2 regions of the Citrobacter sp. CFNIH10 genome follow, and region 1 is predicted to be linked to the other one. Evidence: riboswitches for the same ligand, from Rfam matches in the RefSeq annotation. Region 1 holds a riboswitch; the other holds the start of a gene.
The links. A riboswitch is a leader RNA that binds a small molecule or an ion and turns the genes downstream of it on or off. The one in region 1 is predicted to bind thiamine pyrophosphate.
Positions count from the first base shown of each region.

Region 1 (4,392 bases):
CTGCTCGCGCCGTCATATGCGCACGCTGCTCAATACCATGCAGGAGCGCGGCTGGCTGACGTGGGAGGCGGAAGTGGGACGCGGAAAACGTTCACGCTTAACCTTCCTGTATACCGGACTGGCGCTCCAGCAACAGCGCGCGGAAGATCTGCTGGAGCAGGATCGCATCGATCAACTGGTGCAACTGGTCGGCGACAAAACGGCCGTGCGGCAGATGCTGGTTTCCCATCTGGGCCGCAGCTTCCGTCAGGGCCGTCACATCCTGCGTGTACTTTACTATCGTCCAATGCAAAATCTGCTGCCCGGCAGCGCACTGCGTCGCTCAGAAACCCACATTGCCCGCCAAATCTTCAGCGCCCTGACCCGCGTAAATGAGGAAAATGGGGAACTGGAAGCCGACATAGCCCACCACTGGCAGCAAATCTCCCCCCTGCACTGGCGCTTTTTCCTGCGTCCGGGGATCCATTTTCACCACGGTCGTGAACTGGAAATGGACGATGTGGTGTCGTCACTGACACGCATTAACGTCTTACCGCTCTATTCGCACATCAGCGAGATCGTTTCACCCACGCCCTGGACGCTGGACATTCATCTTTCGCAACCCGATCGCTGGCTGCCGTGGCTGCTGGGCCAGGTCCCGGCGATGATCCTGCCGCGCGAATGGGAAACCCTGAGCAATTTTTCCAGCCATCCGATTGGCACCGGCCCATACGCGGTGATACGGAATACACGTAATCAACTGAAAATTCATGCATTTGACGATTTCTTCGGTTATCGGGCCCTGATTGATGAAGTGAACGTCTGGGTTCTGCCGGATATCGGCGACGAGCCAAACGGCGGCCTGACGCTGAAAGGTCCCACGGAAGATGAGAAGGCTATCGAAAGCCGCCTGGAAGAGGGGTGCTATTACCTGTTGTTCGACGCTCGCACTCATCGCGGCGCCAATCAGGAGGTTCGGGAGTGGGTCAGTCGCGTACTGTCACCAAGTAACCTGCTTTACTATGCCGATGAACAGTATCAACGTCACTGGTTCCCGGCCTATGGCTTACTGCCCCGCTGGCATCACGCGCGACCGGGTCACGGCGAGAAACCTGCCGGGCTGGAGACGCTCACGCTGACCTATTATCACGAACACATCGAACACCAGGTGATTGCACAGATCATGAGTCAGCTTCTGGCTGCACATCAGGTGAAGCTAGAGATTCAGGAGATCGACTACGATCAATGGCATGCCGGGGAAATTGAAAGCGACATCTGGCTTAACAGCGCCAACTTCACCCTGCCGCTCGACTTCTCTTTGTTCGCGCATCTGTGTGAAGTCCCGCTGTTACAGCACTGCATTCCGCTGGACTGGGAAGCCGACGCTGCGCGCTGGCGCACCGGCGAGATGAATCTGGCCATGTGGTGTCAGCAATTGCTTGCCAGCAAAGCCATTGTCCCGCTGATCCACCACTGGCTGATTATTCAGGGTCAGCGCAGTATGCGCGGCCTGCGCATGAACACCCTCGGCTGGTTCGACTTTAAGTCTGCGTGGTTTGCGCCGCCGGATCCATGATTGCCGCAACGCGGCAAAATCACTACACTAACGCCGTTCTCAACGGGGTGCTAATAAACATACACAAAATCATTCAAGCTGCAGCAAGGCGGCAAGCGAGTGAATCCCAAGGAGCATAGAACACTATGTGACTGGGGTGAGCGGACGCAGCCAACACAGAGGCTGCTTGAATGATGAAGCGTATGGGCTGAGATAATACCCGTCGAACCTGATCCGGATAACGCCGGCGAAGGGATTTGAGGCTACTGCTCAAAATCCTTTGCCACCCATCTTTTGAGGTGCAAAGTGTTGAAAAAATGTCTTCCCCTTTTACTCCTGTGCGCAGCGCCTGCCTTCGCAAAACCGGTTCTCACCGTCTACACCTACGACTCGTTCGCCGCAGACTGGGGCCCTGGCCCGGCGGTGAAAAAAGCCTTTGAAGCCGACTGCAACTGCGAACTGAAGCTGGTGGCGCTGGAAGATGGCGTGTCGTTACTTAATCGCCTGCGAATGGAAGGGAAAAACAGCAAGGCCGACGTGGTGCTGGGACTGGATAACAACCTGCTGGAAGCGGCGACGCAAACCCAATTGTTCGCGAAAAGCGGTGTCGCCAGCGAGGCGGTCAATGTCCCAGGCGGCTGGAAGAATGACACCTTCGTCCCGTTTGATTACGGCTACTTCGCTTTCGTATATGACAAAAACAAACTGAAAAACCCACCGAAAAGCCTGAAGGAGCTGGTCGAGAGCGATCAGAAATGGCGGGTGATTTATCAGGATCCGCGCACCAGTACGCCAGGACTTGGGCTGATGCTGTGGATGCAGAAAGTGTATGGCGATAAAACGCCGCAAGCGTGGCAGAAGCTGGCGGCCAAAACCGTCACTGTCACCAAAGGCTGGAGCGAAGCTTATGGCCTGTTCCTGAAAGGTGAAAGCGATCTGGTGCTGAGCTACACCACCTCTCCGGCGTATCACATCATCGAAGAGAAAAAAGAGAACTACGTGGCGGCCAACTTTAGCGAAGGCCATTACCTGCAGGTGGAGGTCGCCGCGCGTACTGCCGCCAGCAAGCAACCTGAGCTGGCAGAAAAGTTCCTCAAATTCATGGTGTCACCCGCGTTCCAGAATGCTATCCCGACCGGCAACTGGATGTATCCGGTGGCAAATGTCACCCTGCCTGCCGGGTTCGAACAACTGACTAAACCCACAACGACCCTGGAATTCACGTCAGCGGAAGTGGCGGCACAACGCCAGGCATGGATTAGCGAATGGCAACGCGCCGTCAGCCGTTAATTGCCGGCTGGCTGATCCCTGGCCTTTGTGCCGCCACGTTGATGGTGACGGTAGCGCTGGCCGCGTTTTTGGCATTGTGGTTCAACGCGCCGCAGGCGGCGTGGTCCTCGCTGTGGCAGGACAGCTACCTGTGGCACGTGGTGCGTTTTTCCTTCTGGCAGGCCTTCCTGTCGGCGGTGCTTTCTGTTGTTCCAGCCATCTTCCTTGCCCGTGCACTGTACCGACGCCGTTTTCCGGGGCGTCTGGCCCTGCTGCGCCTGTGCGCCATGACGCTGATCCTCCCGGTGCTGGTTGCGGTGTTTGGTATTCTCAGCGTCTATGGACGCCAGGGGTGGCTGGCTTCGCTCTGGCACGTGCTTGGACTGGAGTGGACCTTCTCGCCTTACGGGTTGCAGGGCATCCTGCTGGCTCACATCTTTTTTAATCTGCCGATGGCAAGCCGTCTGTTGTTGCAGTCACTGGAGAATATCCCTGGCGAGCAGCGTCAGCTTGCCGCCCAACTAGGTATCCGCGGCTGGCAGTTCTTCCGCTTTGTCGAGTGGCCATGGCTGCGTCGCCAAATCCCACCGGTCGCTGCGCTGATTTTTATGCTCTGTTTTGCCAGTTTCGCCACCGTGCTGTCGCTGGGCGGCGGGCCGCAGGCGACCACCATTGAGCTGGCGATTTATCAGGCGCTGAATTTCGACTACGATCCTGCCCGCGCCGCCATGCTGGCGCTGATCCAGATGGTGTGCTGTCTGGCGCTGGTGCTCCTCAGTCAACGATTGAGTAAAGCTATTGCTCCCGGCACAACCCTGGTTCAGGGATGGCGCGATCCGGACGATCGGCTGCACAGCCGTTTAACCGATGCCCTGCTGATCGTCCTCGCGCTGCTGCTGTTGCTTCCACCGTTGTTGGCGGTGATGGTCGACGGGGTGAATCGCCATCTGCTGGGCGTGCTCGCGCAGCCCATTTTGTGGCAGGCGGTGTGGACTTCGCTACGTATTGCGCTGGCAGCGGGTCTGCTGTGCGTGATCCTGACGATGATGCTGCTGTGGAGCAGCCGCGAACTGCGCGCCCGTCAGCAGTTGTTGGCAGGACAAGCGCTTGAGCTAAGCGGGATGCTTATTCTGGCGATGCCAGGCATCGTGCTGGCCACCGGCTTCTTCCTGTTGCTCAACAACAGCATCGGCCTGCCGGAGTCCGCTGACGGCATCGTGATTTTCACCAATGCGCTGATGGCCATTCCCTACGCGCTGAAAGTGCTGGAAAACCCGATGCGCGATATTACCGCCCGCTACACCATGCTGTGTCAGTCGCTGGGGATTGAAGGCTGGCAGCGGCTAAAAGTGGTAGAACTGCGGGCATTGATGCGTCCGCTGGCGCAGGCGCTGGCCTTTGCCTGTGTGCTGTCTATCGGCGATTTTGGCGTGGTGGCGCTGTTCGGCAACGATGATTTCCGCACCCTGCCGTTTTATCTGTATCAGCAAATTGGCTCTTACCGCAGTCAGGACGGTGCCGTCACTGCGCTCTTATTGCTGATCCTGTGCTTTATTTTATTTACCGTTATTGAGACGTTACCGGGGCGA
Region 1 covers NZ_CP026216.1:262,351-266,742, forward strand. Annotated here, with positions in the region: gene sgrR (HTH-type transcriptional regulator SgrR) at 1-1,555, shown strand, start outside; TPP riboswitch at 1,589-1,808, shown strand; gene thiB (thiamine ABC transporter substrate binding subunit) at 1,841-2,824, shown strand; gene thiP (thiamine/thiamine pyrophosphate ABC transporter permease ThiP) at 2,800-4,392, shown strand, end outside.

Region 2 (4,392 bases), 1.4 Mb from region 1:
TGACCGAGGTTAAAGACGTGGCCTTCCCCCTGGCCGAAACCAGAAAGTATAGACACCACTTCTTCTTCGATCCGCGCCGCAGGCGCATAGAGCATGGAAGGATCCATGTTGCCCTGTAAAGCGACCTTGTGTCCCACGCGACGACGTGCATCGGCAATATCGGTGGTCCAGTCGAGCCCGAGCGCATCGCAGCCGGTTTCCGCCATCGCTTCCAGCCACTGTCCGCCACCTTTAGTAAACAGCGTCACCGGCACGCGGCGACCGTCGTTCTCACGCAGCAGGCCATCAACGATTTTGTGCATGTAATACAGCGAGAACTGCTGATAATCGCGTCCGGTCAGCACGCCACCCCAGGTGTCGAAAATCATCACCGACTGCGCGCCCGCCTTGATTTGAGCATTCAGATACAGCGTGACGCTCTTCGCCAGCTTATCAAGTAGCGCATGCAGCGTTTTCGGGTCGGCATACATCATCTTTTTAATCACGGTAAAGGCTTTGCTGCTTCCACCTTCCACCATGTAGGTCGCCAGCGTCCACGGACTGCCGGAGAAGCCAATCAGCGGCACATCGCCTTTTAGCTCGCGACGAATCGTACGTACCGCGTTCATCACGTAGCCCAGTTCATCTTCCGGATCGGGAACCGGCAGCTTGTCGACATCGGCTTTGCAGGCGACCGGTGCAGTAAAACGCGGACCTTCGCCGGCTTCAAACCAGAGCCCCAGCCCCATCGCATCCGGAATGGTCAGGATATCCGAGAAGAGGATCGCCGCATCAAGCGGATAACGGCGCAGCGGCTGGAGCGTCACTTCGCAGGCCAGCTCGGCATTTTTGCACAGTGACATAAAATCGCCCGCCTCTGCGCGGGTGGCTTTATATTCCGGTAAATAGCGGCCCGCCTGGCGCATCATCCATACCGGGGTGACATCAACGGGCTGGCGCAGCAGCGCACGCAGATAACGATCGTTCTTCAGTTCGGTCATTTTTGCAGTTCCTTATTGCGTCAGGCCGTCAGTGTATCATGTCATTCATACTCAGCCCGACACATTGCCACGGTATCTTCGATCAGACGCCGTGCGACGGTGCCAGGCGGCGGCAGGAGTGGTAGATCATCGTAGCGATACCAGTTAGCCTCCAGCAACTCTTTCGGGTCGATGACAATCTCGCCGCTGTCATACTCCGCCATAAACGCAGTCATCAGCGACATCGGGAAAGGCCACGGCTGCGAGGTGATATAGCGCAGGTTTTTAATTTTAATGCCGCTCTCTTCCATCACCTCACGCGCCACCGCCTGTTCCAGGGTCTCGCCCACCTCAACAAATCCGGCAAGTACGGTATGTACGCCGTTACGATGGCGAACGTGTTGGGCAAGCAGGATCGAATCCTCACGGCGAATGGCGACGATAATGCAGGGGGCGATTTGCGGATAGTAACGTTCACGGCAGTGGGTACAGAGCATCGCCCACTCGGTTTTACTCGGATGCATCAGGTGCCCGCAGTAGCCACAGAATTTATGCGATCGATAAAACTCAGCCAGCTGTACCCCGCGCCCCGCCAGTTGAAACAGCCCCACATCCTGATCGATCACCTGACGAACCGATCCCATCTCGTGACGCCGATGCTGTTGCACCAGCCAGACGGGTTCGCCTTCCCACTCTCCGATTTGCAGCGCTGGCTGCCCGACAAGATCGAAAGTTGCCGCATCGCCGTGTGGCAATTCGCCATGAGGCAACCATAATTTTTGCTCATGGCTGACGATCCACCAGCCGTGATCTAATTTTTCAATTATACGATCCATAGCTCTTGCACTACCTTTGCTTCACTGGCATGTTGATAACATTATTTTTACAATTCCTGCGTGAGCAGTTTTTAAATCTACACTTGCGGAGTCAATCATGCTAAACCAGCTGGAAGACCTGACAGAGCGCGTCAGAGGAAGTAACAAACTGGTTGATCGCTGGCTACATGTACGTAAGCATCTGCTCGTGGCTTACTACAATCTGGTTGGCATTAAGCCTGGCAAAGAATCGTACATGCAACTGAATGAAAAAGCGCTGGATGATTTTTGTCAGAGCCTGGTCGACTACCTCTCCACCGGACACTTCAGTATTTATGAACGTATTCTGCATAAATTGGAAGGTAACGGGCAGCTTTTAAAAGCGACAAAAATTTGGCCGCTACTGGAAGCTAACACACAACGCATCATGGACTACTATGACTCCAGCCTGGAAACGGCGATTGATCATGATAACTGCCTGGAGTTTCAACAAGTTTTATCCGATCTCGGCGAAGCGCTGGAAGCCCGATTTGCGCTAGAAGATAAGCTGATCATGCTGGTCTTTGACGCCATGCATGACAATGCGGTTATCAAACGTCCTGCTTGAGTTCGGCGCACAGAACGCGTAGTTTACCCCTATTGCCTCTTATCAGAGGTTACATCTTGTCGGAGTGCCTGGTGTGAAAACACCGGCTGAGACCGTTAATTCGGGATCCGCGGAACCTGATCAGGTTAAAACCTGCGAAGGGAACAAGAGTAATTCTGCTTTATGCGTAAGCCTTAACGGGCGTCGCACACCTATTACTCATCCGTCGTCTGACAAGCCATCTCCTTACTTTTTTGGAATGAGCTATGTCTGCAACTACCCCTAAATTGTCCCGCCGCGAACAGCGCGCGCAAGCACAACACTTTATCGATACGCTGGAAGGCACAGCCTTCCCGAACTCAAAACGGATCTACATCACCGGTTCACAACACGATCTTCGCGTCCCGATGCGGGAAATTCAGCTTAGCCCGACGCTCATCGGCGGCAGCAAAGCGGAACCGCAGTTTGAAGAGAACGAAGCGATTCCGGTGTACGACACCTCCGGTCCGTATGGTGATCCGGATGTGGCAATTAACGTCCAGCAGGGGCTGACAAAGCTGCGCCAGCCGTGGATTGATGCGCGTAACGACAGCGAAGCCTTAACTGACCGCAGCTCTGTCTATACCAAAGAACGTCTGGCCGACGACGGTCTGGATGAACTGCGTTTCACCGGTTTGCTGACGCCAAAACGCGCGAAAGCAGGCAAATGCGTGACGCAACTGCACTACGCGCGCCAGGGTATCGTCACCCCGGAAATGGAGTTTATCGCCATTCGTGAAAACATGGGCCGTGAACGCATCCGCAGTGAAGTGTTACGCCAGCAGCATCCGGGTGAAGGATTTGGCGCACGCCTGCCGGAGAACATCACGCCGGAATTTGTGCGTGATGAAGTGGCCGCTGGACGAGCTATCATCCCCGCCAACATCAATCACCCGGAATCGGAACCGATGATTATCGGGCGTAATTTCCTGGTGAAGGTGAACGCCAATATCGGCAACTCTGCCGTCACCTCCTCCATCGAAGAAGAAGTGGAGAAACTGGTGTGGTCAACGCGCTGGGGAGCGGACACCGTAATGGACCTCTCCACCGGTCGCTATATCCATGAAACCCGCGAATGGATCCTGCGCAACAGCCCGGTACCGATCGGTACCGTTCCGATCTACCAGGCGCTGGAGAAGGTCAACGGGATCGCCGAAGATCTGACGTGGGAAGCCTTCCGCGATACGCTGCTGGAGCAGGCCGAACAGGGGGTGGACTACTTCACCATTCATGCCGGCGTACTGCTGCGCTATGTGCCGATGACCGCGAAACGCCTGACAGGGATTGTCTCGCGCGGAGGGTCCATTATGGCGAAATGGTGTCTCTCTCATCACAAAGAGAACTTCCTCTTCCAGCACTTCCGCGAGATTTGTGAAATCTGCGCTGCCTATGACGTGTCGCTGTCGCTCGGCGATGGCCTGCGTCCGGGTTCCCTTCAGGACGCCAACGACGAGGCACAGTTCTCAGAACTGCACACACTGGGCGAACTGACCAAAATCGCCTGGGAGTATGACGTGCAGGTGATGATTGAAGGTCCGGGCCATGTGCCGATGCAGATGATCCGTCGCAACATGACCGAAGAGCTGGAGCACTGTCATGAAGCGCCATTCTACACCTTAGGCCCGCTGACCACTGATATCGCACCGGGTTACGACCATTTCACCTCGGGAATTGGCGCAGCGATGATCGGCTGGTTTGGCTGCGCGATGCTCTGCTATGTCACCCCGAAAGAACACCTTGGCCTGCCAAACAAAGAAGATGTGAAACAGGGGCTGATTACCTACAAGATTGCCGCCCATGCCGCCGATCTGGCGAAAGGGCATCCGGGGGCGCAAATCCGTGATAACGCGATGTCCAAAGCGCGCTTTGAATTCCGCTGGGAAGACCAGTTTAATCTGGCGCTCGATCCGTTTACCGCCCGCGCTTACCACGATGAAACCCTGCCGCAGGAATCCGGCAAAGTCGCGCACTTCTGCTCCATGTGCGGCCCGAA
Region 2 covers NZ_CP026216.1:1,645,859-1,650,250, reverse strand. Annotated here, with positions in the region: gene hemE (uroporphyrinogen decarboxylase) at 1-980, opposite strand, end outside; gene nudC (NAD(+) diphosphatase) at 1,022-1,795, opposite strand; gene C2U53_RS11350 (Rsd/AlgQ family anti-sigma factor) at 1,893-2,381, shown strand; TPP riboswitch at 2,432-2,541, shown strand; gene thiC (phosphomethylpyrimidine synthase ThiC) at 2,627-4,392, shown strand, end outside.
Region 2: it holds a riboswitch for thiamine pyrophosphate, as region 1 does, so the genes downstream of both, thiC (phosphomethylpyrimidine synthase ThiC) here and thiB (thiamine ABC transporter substrate binding subunit) in region 1, are expected to answer to the same signal.